DNA from 4 places in the Mesorhizobium sp. M8A.F.Ca.ET.165.01.1.1 genome. Region 1 is predicted to be linked to each of the others. Evidence: predicted binding sites of a transcription regulator. Region 1 holds the regulator's gene; each other region holds the start of a gene.
What was found. Region 1 encodes LexA, which represses DNA repair genes until DNA is damaged. Its sites were predicted from a motif close to TGTTCNNNNTGTGTTCNG; they were not measured.
Positions count from the first base shown of each region.

Region 2: the regulator LexA is predicted to act here: its motif matches at 1,241-1,258, upstream of uvrA (excinuclease ABC subunit UvrA).
Region 3: the regulator LexA is predicted to act here: its motif matches at 1,317-1,334, upstream of EN808_RS25975 (helicase-related protein).
Region 4: the regulator LexA is predicted to act here: its motif matches at 1,796-1,813, upstream of EN808_RS15205 (PA0069 family radical SAM protein).

Region 1 is NZ_SRTH01000003.1:636,481-639,844, reverse strand. It holds gene EN808_RS12405 (ABC transporter substrate-binding protein) at 1-297, opposite strand, end outside; gene EN808_RS12400 (GntR family transcriptional regulator) at 451-1,224, shown strand; gene lexA (transcriptional repressor LexA) at 1,635-2,378, shown strand; gene EN808_RS12390 (ComEC/Rec2 family competence protein) at 2,372-3,364, opposite strand, start outside.
Region 2 is NZ_SRTH01000003.1:526,180-529,543, reverse strand. It holds gene EN808_RS11820 (ATP-dependent Clp protease proteolytic subunit) at 1-341, shown strand, start outside; gene EN808_RS11815 (hypothetical protein) at 455-706, shown strand; gene uvrA (excinuclease ABC subunit UvrA) at 1,409-3,364, shown strand, end outside.
Region 3 is NZ_SRTH01000012.1:79,671-83,034, reverse strand. It holds gene phbB (acetoacetyl-CoA reductase) at 50-775, shown strand; gene EN808_RS25975 (helicase-related protein) at 1,501-3,364, shown strand, end outside.
Region 4 is NZ_SRTH01000004.1:410,814-414,177, forward strand. It holds gene EN808_RS15200 (ribonuclease HII) at 1-413, opposite strand, end outside; gene EN808_RS15205 (PA0069 family radical SAM protein) at 567-1,721, opposite strand; gene EN808_RS15210 (glycosyltransferase) at 1,872-2,384, shown strand; gene EN808_RS15215 (hypothetical protein) at 2,534-3,364, shown strand, end outside.

The DNA.
Region 1 (3,364 bases):
CGTGGTGATGGTGTAGATCAGCTTGGGCTGCTCCGCCTGCAGCTTGGCGATCATCTGCGGCACCAGCGATGCATCGAAATTGGTATGGCTTTCCGTATAGACGACGTCCTTGCCCTCGACGAAGCCATTGTCCGTCAGCGCCTTCTTGAAGCCGGCTATGGCGGCATTGAGCTGGGGGTGCTCGCCGAAATTGGCAATGCCGATGCGTATCTGGTCGGCGGCGGCACTGCCGGCGCTCACCATCAACGCGCTAGCCATGAACAAACCCGACAACCAAGCGGATTTCGACTTCAACATCATTTCCTCCCAGATTTGATCAGCGCCGCTTGCAGCGCGGCTACTGCAAACGATCATGGTCAGTCCGCCGGCTTGTGTCAAACATTATATATAATTCTTGCCATGCCCCTACATCATATATAATTTTCCCTGCCAGACGACGGATGGACCGCGATGCAGGATCAAACGAGCTCCACAAAGACGGAGGCAGCCTATCAGCTGTTGCGGCGCGATATCCTGACCACGCGCCTCATGCCCGGCGCCCCGCTCAAACTGAGTGCACTGCGCGGCACCTATGGAGTCGGCTGGACGCCATTGCGCGAAGCCTTGTCGCGGCTTGAGGCCGAACGCCTGGTCACCGCCATCAGCAATCGCGGTTTTACCGTGGCTCGGGTGTCGCGGGCCGAACTGGAGGACCTGGCGCGCGCCAGGATGGTGGTCGAGATCCCCCTGTTCCTCGAATCGATGGAGAAAGGCGGCAAGGAATGGGAAGATGCCGTGGTCACCGCCCACTACCGGCTCTCCCGTTGCAAGACCGCCGTCGACGATCCGTCGGATGCGGCGGTCGACAAATGGGACGAGAATCACGAGGCTTTCCATGCGGCGCTGCTGAGTGCCGCCACATGCGATTGGCTGTTGCGTTTCCGCTCGACGATCTCGGATCAATTGCGCCGGCATCATCGCTTTCTTGGTCTGGCGCCGACATTGCGGGCCGCGGCCGGCCTCAAGGATGGCTACGAAGAGGCGATGGAGGCGCTGCGCGAAGCGATTGCGATCGAACACCATACCGCGATCATGGAAGCGGCACTCGATCGTGACGTCGAGCGGGCCAAGGCGCTGATGGTGGCCCATATCGGCTACACCCTGCACGTCTATGTCCACAGCGAAGACAGCGGCGCGACCAAATACGCCGCCCGCGCCGGCAGCTTGAAAGCTGGTTCGGGATGACTCCGGCGCTTCCGCGACACCTATTCGCACGCGTTGGTCGGAGTGGGGCCGGACGCCTGGGTCCATCGCTGCCCCGAAGCTGCCAGTCGTTGGCGTTTTGGTTTCGTTTCGTTCCGCGAATAATGGACCGATAAATTATACAATCCGCCCGGGGAAAGCCTTCCGAACGGCTGACGCCAAACTCGGGAGCGGATGGGCCACAGGCCATTAACCATAACGATTTCAATGGGCCTGCCGATGGCGGAAAAGGTCGGCTTCTGCCCGCCGTAGCGGACAAAAAACATCCGCAGCCTTAACAAATTCATTAAACTTTAAACGGTTGCGGAACACAACTGGAACAGATAGTGTTTGTTCTGGGTTTGTTTTTTCGATTCTGGTTCAGACCTTCGTTCAATGCCTTGGGGGCCGCCATGCTGACACGCAAGCAACATGAACTGCTGATGTTCATCCACGAACGGCTCAAGGAAAGCGGGATACCGCCCTCCTTCGACGAGATGAAGGAAGCGCTCGATCTTGCCTCCAAATCCGGGATTCATCGCCTGATCACGGCGCTGGAGGAACGCGGCTTCATTCGCCGGCTACCCAATCGGGCGCGCGCGCTGGAGGTGCTGCGGCTGCCGGATTCGATCGCGCCCGGCCTGAACGCGGCAAAGAAATTTTCGCCCAGCGTCATCCAGGGCAGCCTTGGTCAAAACAATCTTGGCCGCCAGCTCAAGCCGGCAACGGCGCCTTCGCGTCTGCCCGCGGCCGGCAATGACGACGATGTGGTTTCAGCCGTGTCCATCCCGGTCATGGGCCGTATCGCCGCCGGTGTGCCGATCGATGCCATCCAGCATCAGACGCATTCGATCTCGGTGCCGCCGGATATGATCATGGGCGGCGAGCACTATGCGCTGGAGGTCAAGGGTGACTCGATGATCGAGGCTGGTATCTTCGACGGCGACACGGTCATCATCCGCAATGCCAACACGGCAAGTCCGGGCGAAATCATCGTGGCGCTGGTCGACGAGGAGGAAGCGACGCTGAAGCGGTTCCGCCGTAAAGGCGCCTCGATCGCGCTCGAAGCCGCCAATCCAGCCTACGAAACGCGCATTTTCGGGCCGGACAGAGTCAAGGTACAAGGCAAGCTGGTCGGGCTGATCAGGCGCTACTGAGCCGGTTTGCCATCGGACTTGTCTGGCTTTTTATAGGGCGGCAGCCCCCTCTTATAGGGCGGCAGCCCCCTCGCCTCGCGTGAGAATTTTCGCTGCTCGTGCCAGGGCCGGTATGGTCCGTCGACAGCGAATTCGATCACAGCCGGGGTTGTGGCCGACTGGGGATCGAAGAAGACGGCAGCACTTCCCTTGCGGGCGAGCTGCCGTTTCGTGACGACGACAACCAGCGGATTGTGGCAGGCGTCATAGGCGGTCGCGTCATTGACGACGATCAGGTCGGCGAAGGCGCAGGCTTTCCAGGTGTTCTTGCGATCCTCGACATAGGCGACGATCGCGCCGGAAGGGTGCCTGGCAAGGCAAAGGCCTTCGCGGCAATAGAACGGCGATCCCTGCGGCAGGTCGGTGGGAGCGGCAATATCGAATTGCCCGTCCGCCTTGTCGAACATTTCCGGTTTGACGATTGTTTCGGAGACCAGAGCGCGTTTCCAGTTGTCGGCCGCGAATTCGTTCGGACGTTCCCGGTTGACGGCCAGTTCGCCATTGCCTATCGGCAGTGCGACCAGCCGTGCGTCTTCCGAGATCAGCACATCGGGCGTGCGTATGTCCGACACAGTCAACAGACCGGCAAGTGCGAATGGCAGTGCCGCGAGCCGCAGCCAGGTCGTCGCCATCGTCGCGATGACCAGCGCGACGGCCACCAGCAGCACGGATTGCTGCGAGATCAGACCTACCCCATCGATTGGCGAGCGCTCCGATATCCATGACGATACGGCGATCATCGCTGTCAGGCCTTTGCCCATCACGTAGAGAAACGGGCCGTCGGCGCCGAAGGGCATCGCCAGCGAACTGAGGACCGCAAAAGGCATGACGACCACCGACACGATCGGCATGACGGCCAGATTGGCGAACAGGCTGAGCGGCGATACGCGCTGGAAATGCCAGATGGCAAACAGCGCCGTCGCGCTGCCGGCAATGATGGAGGTCAT
Region 2 (3,364 bases), 110 kb from region 1:
GTTGCCCGGTGTCGACCGTGTGCATGGGCTTTGCCGCGTCGATGGGATCGTTCCTGCTGATGGCGGGCACGGCCGGGCGCCGGATCGCGCTGCCCAATGCCACCATCCTGCTGCATCAGCCGCTCGGCGGCTTCCAGGGCCAAGCTTCCGACATCCAGCGGCATGCCGAACGCATCGGCCAGACCAAGCGCCACATGACCGAACTCTACGCCCAGCATTGCGGCCGCAGCTATGAAGAGGTCGAACGCACGCTCGACCGCGACCATTTCATGACGGCCCGCGAGGCCCAGGCATGGGGCCTTGTCGACCATGTTTTCGACACCCGCAAAAAGGCGGCGTGACCCGAGAACGAAGATTTGACGATACCGGTCTGGTTCAAGTGGCGGCAGGTCCCTATAACAGGGGGATGACCGACGCACATCGATCAAGACCATTGCACCGTGTCACAGCCACCATGGTGCTCGCCATCGTCGGCCTTTTCTCCTGTGCGGCACTTGCCGACGGCGCCTCGTCGTCGGCTCGGAAAGGCGCCCTGCCCGGCGTGAGCGGCGACTATCGCATCGCCAAGCCAGCCCCGGTGCCCGAACCCGACGACGCATTCCCTAGCAGCGGCAACGGGCAGTTCAAGATCGGCGATACGGATGTCAGGATTTCCGGCAGCATCACGGTCGATGTCGGGGTTGGCGGGATCAAGCCGCCCAGGTAGGGCAAAAGATCGGTCCTGCAAACTCGAGCCCGCCCAAAAGAATAGCCCCGCCGTGCCTGGGGCAAACGGACGGGGCTTTTCTGGATCTCAAATCCATTTTTTGCCGGGAGTGTACTGCCGGCGTTGGATTTCGGATGCTTCGCGGCATTCAGCCGACGATCCGACTAACAGTCTCTAATTTTGGGGGATATGGCAGGTCACGGTTTGTCTGGTGGCGCAAACGCTATACCCTGGCACTTATGCCTGCCTCGGCTCCAACGAGACGTGGAGCCCTGGGGGACTGTCCGGTGGCGTCATGCTCCGCTCCTTTTGTCCGTTGCGACATTGCCATCGCGAAGCGCAAATCGCAAATGCCTGCGGCGTCTCGCAGGCCGCCTTGGGGCGGCGAGGCCATCGAAAGACGGCCGGCTTCGCTGACCTCTGGAGACTGCCCCCGTGAGCCGGTCGCGTCAACCATCAATAGCCGGTTACGGAAAAATGTGATCGCCGGGAGGTTACGTCAGGGTCAGTTTCCGCACAGCTTTGTCAGGAGCGTGTTCGGTCTTTGTTCTTTGCGCTTGCCCCTTCGCGCGAAAGACGGTTAAACGACTTCTGTCGGGAGTTGTGGCGTCTCTCGACGTGGCGGCAAAAAGACCTACATAGGGGATGGCCGGGAAAAACCCGCCAATCCCATGAATTCCAGATCTGAGGCGGCGACCGGCGATGGCCGACCATAAATTCCTTTCCATTCGCGGGGCGCGCGAACACAATCTGAAGAATGTCGATCTCGACCTGCCGCGTGACAGCCTGATCGTCATGACCGGCCTGTCGGGCTCCGGCAAATCATCGCTCGCCTTCGACACCATCTATGCCGAGGGCCAGCGCCGCTATGTCGAGAGCCTCTCGGCCTATGCACGGCAATTCCTCGAAATGATGCAGAAGCCCGACGTCGACCAGATCGACGGCCTTTCGCCGGCCATCTCCATCGAGCAGAAGACCACCTCGAAGAACCCGCGTTCGACGGTCGGCACCGTCACCGAGATCTACGACTATATGCGGCTTCTGTTTGCCCGTGTCGGCGTGCCCTATTCGCCGGCCACCGGCCTGCCGATCGAGAGCCAGACGGTCAGCCAGATGGTCGACCGGGTACTGGCGGTCGAGGAAGGCACGCGCCTGTTCCTGCTGGCGCCCATCGTGCGCGGCCGCAAGGGCGAATACCGCAAGGAACTGCTGGAGTTGCAGAAGAAGGGGTTCCAGCGCGTCAAGGTCGACGGCGTCTTCTATGAAATCGCCGACGTGCCGGCGCTGGACAAGAAATACAAGCACGACATCGACGTCGTCGTCGACCGCATCGTCGTGCGCGGCGACCTTGCCACGCGTCTCGCCGACTCCATCGAGACGGCATTGAAGCTGGCCGAGGGGCTGGCGGTGGCCGAGTTCGCCGACAAGCCGCTCGACGCCAGCCAGACCGGCGAGGATTCGGTCAACAAATCCAAGAACGAGACGCATGAGCGCATCCTGTTCTCGGAAAAATTTGCCTGTCCGGTGTCCGGCTTCACCATTCCGGAGATCGAACCCAGGCTGTTCTCCTTCAACAACCCGTTCGGCGCCTGCCCGACCTGCGACGGTCTCGGCAGCCAGCGCGCCATCGATCCCAACCTCGTCGTGCCCGACGAGAACGTGTCGCTGCGCGACGGCGCCGTCAGCCCGTGGGCGAAGTCGACCTCGCCCTATTACTCGCAGACGCTCGAGGCATTGGGCAAGGCCTACAACTTCAAGCTCGGCGACAAGTTCAAGGATCTTTCCGCCGAGGCCCAGGAGGCGATCCTGCGCGGCACCGGCGAGCGCGAAATCACCTTCCAATATGATGACGGCCTGCGCTCCTACAAGACGACCAAGACCTTCGAAGGCGTCATCCCCAATCTCGAGCGACGCTGGAAGGAAACCGAATCCGCCTGGATGCGCGAGGAGATCGAGCGCTTCATGTCGGCAACGCCCTGCCCGGCCTGCAAGGGCTATCGGCTGAAGCCTGAAGCGCTGGCGGTGAAGATCGGCGGCAAGCATATCGGCGAAGTGACGGAACAGTCGATCCGCAATGCCGATCGCTGGTTTACCGACCTGCCGGCGCAGCTCAACGACAAGCAGAATGAGATCGCTGTCCGCGTCTTGAAGGAAATCCGGGAGCGCCTGCGCTTCCTCAACGATGTCGGTCTCGACTATCTCACTTTGTCGCGCAATTCCGGCACGCTGTCGGGCGGCGAAAGCCAGCGCATCCGGCTGGCCTCGCAGATCGGCTCGGGCCTCACCGGCGTGCTCTACGTTCTGGACGAGCCGTCGATCGGCCTGCACCAGCGCGACAACACGCGTCTGCTCGACACGCTCAAGCATTTGCGCGACATCGGCAACACGGTGATCGTCGTCGAGCATGACGAGGACGCCATCCTGCATGCCGACTATGTCGTCGACATGGGTCCGGCCGCCGGCATCCATGGCGGCGAGATCATCGCCCAGGGCACGCCGCAGCAGGTGATGGCCAACCCCAATTCGATCACCGGCAAATATTTGTCGGGTGCGCTCGAAGTAGCGACGCCCGGCGTGCGTCGCGAGGCGAAGAAGAACCGGCGCCTGAAGGTTGTCGGCGCGCGCGGCAACAATCTGAAGAACGTCACCGCCGAAATC
Region 3 (3,364 bases), on a different contig from region 1:
GCTATTGGCTACTCCCTATTCGCTCCTCCGACCAACGGGAGGAGAACACATGACCAAGGTTGCAATCGTCACGGGTGGATCGCGCGGTATCGGCGCTGCCATCTCGATCGCTTTGAAGACTGCCGGCTATTCGGTTGCCGCGAACTATGCCGGCAATGACGATGCGGCGGCGAAATTCAAGGCCGAGACCGGCATTCCGGTCTACAAATGGTCCGTCGCCGATTATGACGCTTGCGCCGCCGGCATCAAGCAGATCGAGGCCGACCTCGGCCCTGTCTCGGTACTGGTCAACAACGCCGGCATCACCCGCGACGCCATGTTCCACAAGATAACGCGCGAGCAGTGGAAAGAGGTGATCGACACCAATCTGTCCGGTGTCTTCAACATGACCCATCCGCTGTGGAGCGGCATGCGCGACCGCAAGTTCGGCCGCGTCATCACCATCTCCTCGATCAACGGCCAGAAGGGCCAGGCCGGCCAGGTCAATTACTCCGCTGCCAAGGCCGGCGACATCGGCTTCTCGAAAGCGCTCGCCCAGGAAGGCGCCCGCGCGGGCATCACCGTCAACGTCATCTGCCCGGGCTACATCGCCACCGAGATGGTCAAGGCGATCGACGAGAAAGTGCTCAACGAGCGCATCATCCCGCAAATCCCGGTCGGCCGCCTCGGCGAGCCGGAAGAGATCGCGCGCTGCGTCGTCTTCCTCGCTTCCGAGGATGCCGGTTTCATCACCGGCTCGACCCTCACCGCCAATGGCGGCCAGTACTTCGTCTAGGCATTGATTTTCGCCTGCCCACCAACCAGCGGCCTTGACGGGCGAAAACGGACCGGGAAACCGGTCCGTTTTCAAGTGATGCTCTGGGCCTAAAACCCCTCGCTACGAGCGGCTGCCCCAATCCGGCACGCAAAGGTTAATGGCGGCAGCGCGCCTGCGCGAAACCTGTGGGCAAGCCTGTGGATTCTCGGTGGATAAGCTGTTCACAACACAAGATATTGGGGGAACAAAAAGGGAAAATAGCGCTGACGCTGTTTTGTCGCCGATTCGTTCCGGCTTTGAGCGGAAGTTAACATTAATAGGCCGAGATCACCCATAGTTTCTTAACCCACAATTCAGAAAGATTAACAATTTCATAATCTTGAGCAGTGCGCATCGAGCCCCCGACCTCGTTCACAGGCGAAAGTTAACAGAGAGGTTCGCCTAGCATAAAACGGGCCAGTTTTCTGATTCAGCATGTGGTGAGACTCATGGTCGCAAAATCCATATCTAGCCGTGAACAAAAGCTGAATCTGACGGAGTCACCGATTCGTCGCTGATTCGTTCCAGACTCGTTCCAACTGTTAAGCAGGAACTGATTTGCGGGCTGACACGGGCGTCTTCGGAACCCGGGCGGAACATTCCGCTTTCGCTTCGCGCCCGAAATCCCTATGTGTCGGCTGTCATACGCGCCGTCCAGGCACGCTCCCGACAACGAGAGGCCAGAAAGCCTTATTTCCGAGCCGATGAACATCCAGCAGAAACATACCGAGCCGCTGATCCTGTCGGGCCGCGACGTGACCGCCGTGCTTGGGCCGACCAACACGGGCAAGACCCATCTCGCCATCGAGCGCATGGTGGCGCACGAAACCGGCGTCATCGGCCTGCCGCTGAGGCTGCTGGCCCGGGAGGTCTACACGCGCGTCTGCGAGAAAGTTGGCGCCCACAAGGTGGCGCTCATCACCGGCGAGGAGAAGATCCAGCCGCCGGGCGCCAAATATTCGGTCTGCACCGTCGAAGCCATGCCGCGCGAGACCGACGCCGCCTTCGTCGCCATCGACGAGGTGCAACTGGCCGGCGACCTCGAGCGCGGCCATATCTTCACTGACCGCATCCTGCATCTGCGCGGTCGCCAGGAAACGCTGCTGCTCGGCGCGGCCACCATGCACGGCATCCTCCAGCGGCTGCTGAAAGGCGTCTCGGTGGTGACGCGGCCGCGCCTGTCGCATCTGGCTTATGCCGGTTCCAAGAAACTGACGCGCCTGCCACGGCGCACCGCGATCGTCGCCTTCTCCGCCGACGAGGTCTACGCCATCGCCGAGCTGATCCGGCGCCAGCAGGGCGGTGCGGCGGTGGTTCTGGGCGCGCTGTCGCCTCGCACCCGCAATGCCCAGGTGGCGCTGTTCCAGTCGGGCGATGTCGACTATCTCATTGCCACCGACGCGATCGGCATGGGTCTCAACCTCGACCTCGACCATGTCGCCTTTGCCCAGAACCGCAAGTTCGACGGCTACCAGTACCGCAATTTGACGGCGGCCGAACTCGGCCAGATCGCCGGCCGCGCCGGCCGGCATCTGCGCGACGGCACGTTCGGCGTCACCGGCCAGGTCGATCCGCTGGACGAGGACCTGGTCCAGAAGATCGAGGGCCATGACTTCGACCCGGTGAAGGTGCTGCAGTGGCGCACCGCCCAATTCGATTTCGCCAGCCTCGATGCGCTGAAGCGTTCCATTGAGACCAACGCCCCGGTCGAGGGCCTGACACGCGCACTGCCGGCCGTCGATGCCCAGGCGCTCGAACATCTCTCCCGCGACGAAGGCATCCGCGCGCTCGCAACCAATGCCAAGCGCGTGGCGTTGCTGTGGGAAGCCTGCGCGCTGCCGGATTATCGCAAGATCGCGCCCGCCCAGCATGCCGACCTCATCGCCTCGATCTACATGGACCTCGCCCGGCATGGTCATGTCGACGAGAACTATATGGCCGAGCAGGTGCGCCGCGCCGACACCACCGAGGGCGATATCGACACGCTGTCGCACCGCATCGCCCAGATCCGCACCTGGACATTCGTGTCGAACCGGCCCGGCTGGCTGGCCGATCAGGCACACTGGCAGGAAAAGACGCGCGAAATCGAAGACAGATTGTCGGATGCGCTGCATGAGCGGTTGACGAAACGCTTCGTAGACCGCAGGACTTCCGTCCTCATGCGGCGCCTTAGAGAAAATACCATGCCTGAAGCCGAAATCAGTCCTACCGGAACCGTCCTTGTCGAAGGCCATCACGTCGGCGAGTTACAAGGGTTCCGCTTCACCGCCGACCAGACCGCCGGCGGCGAAGACGCCAAGGCCGTGCGCACGGCCGCGCAAAAGGCGCTGGCCGCCGAATTCGATGCACGCGCGGAGCGCTTCGGTGCCTGCGCCAATGGCGATCTAGCGCTCGGTTCGGACGGCACGCTGCGCTGGATCGGCGCGCCGATCGGCACGCTGGTTTCGGGCGAGGACGCGCTGAAGCCGCGCCTGGTGCTGCTGGCCGACGAACAGCTCACCGGCCCGGCGCGCGACAAGGTCGCCGCGCGCGCCGAGCGCTTCGTCAATTTCCAGATCGAATCCCTGC
Region 4 (3,364 bases), on a different contig from region 1:
AGTCCCGGCGGCACGTCGCGCCCATCGGCGAGCGCGAGCTTTGCCTGAACCGGCAGCCCGACCAGCGCGCGGCGCATCGCTTCGAGGCTCGCCTTGAGGATGTTGCTGCCATCGATACCCTCCGCGCTGATCGACGCCATCGAGACGCCGAGCGCGGAACCGAGGATGCGCAGGAACAGCGCTTCGCGCTGCAAGTGGCTAAGCCGCTTGGAATCGTCGAGCCCTTCGGGAATGTTGGCGGGGTCGAGCACCACTGCCGCCGCGACCACCGGACCCGCCAGCGGGCCACGGCCGGCTTCGTCCATCCCCGCGACCGGCCACAAACCATCGGCCATCGCCTTCGTCTCGAAGGAGAAATCGGGTTTCTCGACGATTTCGAAGAGAAGCGGAGAATCAGAACGCGCGCGAGCCATGTTGCGGCGAGGTTCGCATCGGCTCCGATTCTCCGCAAGTCCCTCCGGGTCGGGTGGGGCGCCGGACCGGGAGGGCACCGTCTGCAGGCCGGGGCAGGCCGGACGGGATTCTTGGCCGCGGCGGTCATGAACAGCCGCGGCGATTTTCAATTTTCAGAGCAGCATCAACTGCTCCTGGTCCTTGCCGGCGGCCACGAACTGGTCAGTCCGCAGCGTGCGCCGCTCCGCATTGAGGCCGAGCCGCTTGGCGGTGATTTCGAAGCGCCGGCCGATCTGCCAGGCATAGGGGCCGGCGCCCTTCATGCGCTTGCCCCATTCCGAATCGTAGTCCTTGCCTTCGCGCATCGAACGGATCAGCGACATGACGTGGCGATAGCGGTCGGGATAGTGGCGCAGCAGCCAGTCCTTGAAGATCGGGCTGACCTCCAGCGGCAGGCGCAGCACCACATAGCCAGCCTCGCGCGCCCCAGCATGGTGTGCCGAGTCGAGGATGCGTTCCATCTCCTGGTCGGTCAGGCCCGGAATGATCGGCGCCACCATCACCGAAGCCGGAATGCCGGCCTCCGAAAGCTGCCTGATCGCTTCCAGCCGCTTGGTCGGCGTCGAGGCGCGGGGTTCCATCGTCCTGGCCAGCATGCGGTCGAGCGTCGTCACCGACAGCGCCACCTTGGCGAGCCCGCGCTCGGCCATGCGCGACAGAATGTCGATGTCGCGCACCACCAGGGCCGATTTGGTGACGATGCCGACCGGATGACCGCGTGCCTCCAGCACTTCGAGGATTTCGCGCATGATCCGGTACTGCTTCTCGATCGGCTGGTAGGGATCGGTGTTGGTGCCGATGGCGATGGTGCGGGGCTGGTAGCCGTCCTTCGACAACTCCTTGTCGAGCAGGCGTGCCGCGTCCGGCTTGGCGAACAGCTTGGATTCGAAATCCAGGCCCGGCGACAGGCCCATGAACGAGTGTGTCGGCCGCGCGAAGCAATAGACGCAGCCGTGCTCGCAGCCGCGATAGGGATTGATCGACCGGTCGAAGGAGATGTCCGGCGATTCGTTGCGGGTGATGATGGAGCGCGGCTTCTCCACCTGCACCTCGGTCTTGAACGGGGGCAGTTCCTCCAGCGAACTCCAGCCGTCGTCGAAGACATGTCGGCTCACGGGTTCGAACCGGCCGGACGGATTGATGCCTGCCGACCGGCCGCGGTTGCGGTCCGGACGGACCCGCATGCCGCTCTGCTCGATCATCGCGTTGGCCATTTCGGCTCGTCCTGCTCCGAAGGCTGCAATGTCGGCGCGCATGATCGGTTCCATCTTCGCCCGCTCCCAGGGACTGTCCATGTTCTGTCGAATCGCTCTGCTCATGAAATTATTCCTATTTTGTTGATGAGAACAAAGCAAGAACTTTTTATGGTGCGGCGCAAAAACTGGCGTCGGTCGGCGCTTTCCGCTATTCGGCTCATGATGCTCAGTGTTCTCATCGAAACGCATAATGACGAGGAGGGTCTCGCCCGCACGCTGGCGACGCTGATCGGCGGCGCGGTCGAGGGCGTGGTGCGCGATGTCGTCGTCTGCGACACCGGCTCCACCGACCATACGCATCGCGTGGCCGAGCATGCCGGCTGCCACTATGTGGGGAGCGGCGGCATCGCCGCCGGCATTCGCCAGGCCAAGGGTGACTGGCTGTTGTTTCTCGAACCGGGTGCGAGGCTGGTGGAGGGCTGGATCGACGCGGTTGTCGCCCATACCGCCAGGCAGACAATGGCCGCCCGGTTCTCGCGGGCGCGGGGCAGCCGTCCGCCGTTCCTGGCCCGGGTCTTTTCGGCAAACCGTGCGCTCGCCGACGGCCTGGTGATCAGCAAGCGGCAGGCGGCATCTCTGTCCAAGAATGCCGGCAGCGCCGAGGCGTTGGCGCGCGGTCTGGCGACAAAGAAGCTCGACGCCGAGATCTGGGCGGCGCCGCCGAGGCAGAGGTGATTTTTTGCGGCTGCTCTGTCCATTGTGCGTTGCACAAAAACTGACGCGCGGGTAACTTTCCGACAAGGCGGGTGAATTGGGTTTGGGTCATGCCGGAACGGCAGGCTCCGACATTGCGTCGGCGCTGCATCATACCCTTGAGGATCCCCATGACCCTTTCGACCACTGACAAGTCCGGCACTGCCAGTCTCGAGGCCATTGCACGCAATGGCAGCCTGCTGCGCCGCATCGCCGTGCGCATCCCGACCTATCTGAAGGACCTGCGCGAAAACCCTGCCTGGCTGCCGATGTTCGTTCTGGCGCGTACCATGCCCGGGCGCCGGATGCATTGGCTGGGCGCGAAGCGCGCTCGTCCGGCCGACAATGCCGGGGACACGATGTTCAAGGGCGTTCAGCGCGAGGCCGTCGTCGGCGCGTTGCGGTCGGACGGGCTGTTCTCGGGGCTGATCCTGCCGCCTGATATCCACGAGGAGATTGCCAGCTTCGCCCGGCGCACGCCCTGCTACGGCAATTTCGACCGCCGGCTCGAATTCGTGCCCGGCGAACATGCCGAAGCCGAAAAGCGCCTTGGCCGCTCATTGCTGAGCGGCCATTATTTCGAACGCATCCTCGACTGCCCGGCGGCACTCGCCATACAGCGCGACCCGCTGCTTCTCGACATCGCCGCGCACTATCTCGGCGGCCAGGCGAAACTGATCACGACACGCGTCTGGTGGAGTTTTCCTACCGGCGAGGCGTCCGACGCCGACAAGAACCTTGCCTCGCTCGGCAAGTATCATTTCGATCTCGATGACTGGCGGATGTTGAAATTCTTTTTCTACCTCAAGCCCGTCGACGCCGAGACCGGTCCGCATGTCTATGTCAGGGGAAGCCACAGGCGCCGCGCCATAAGGCATCAACTCACCCTTCTCGTCGGCCATCCCGCCCAGGATGTGCTGGACGTGTATGGCGAGCAGAGCCCGGTGACCCTGACCGGAGAG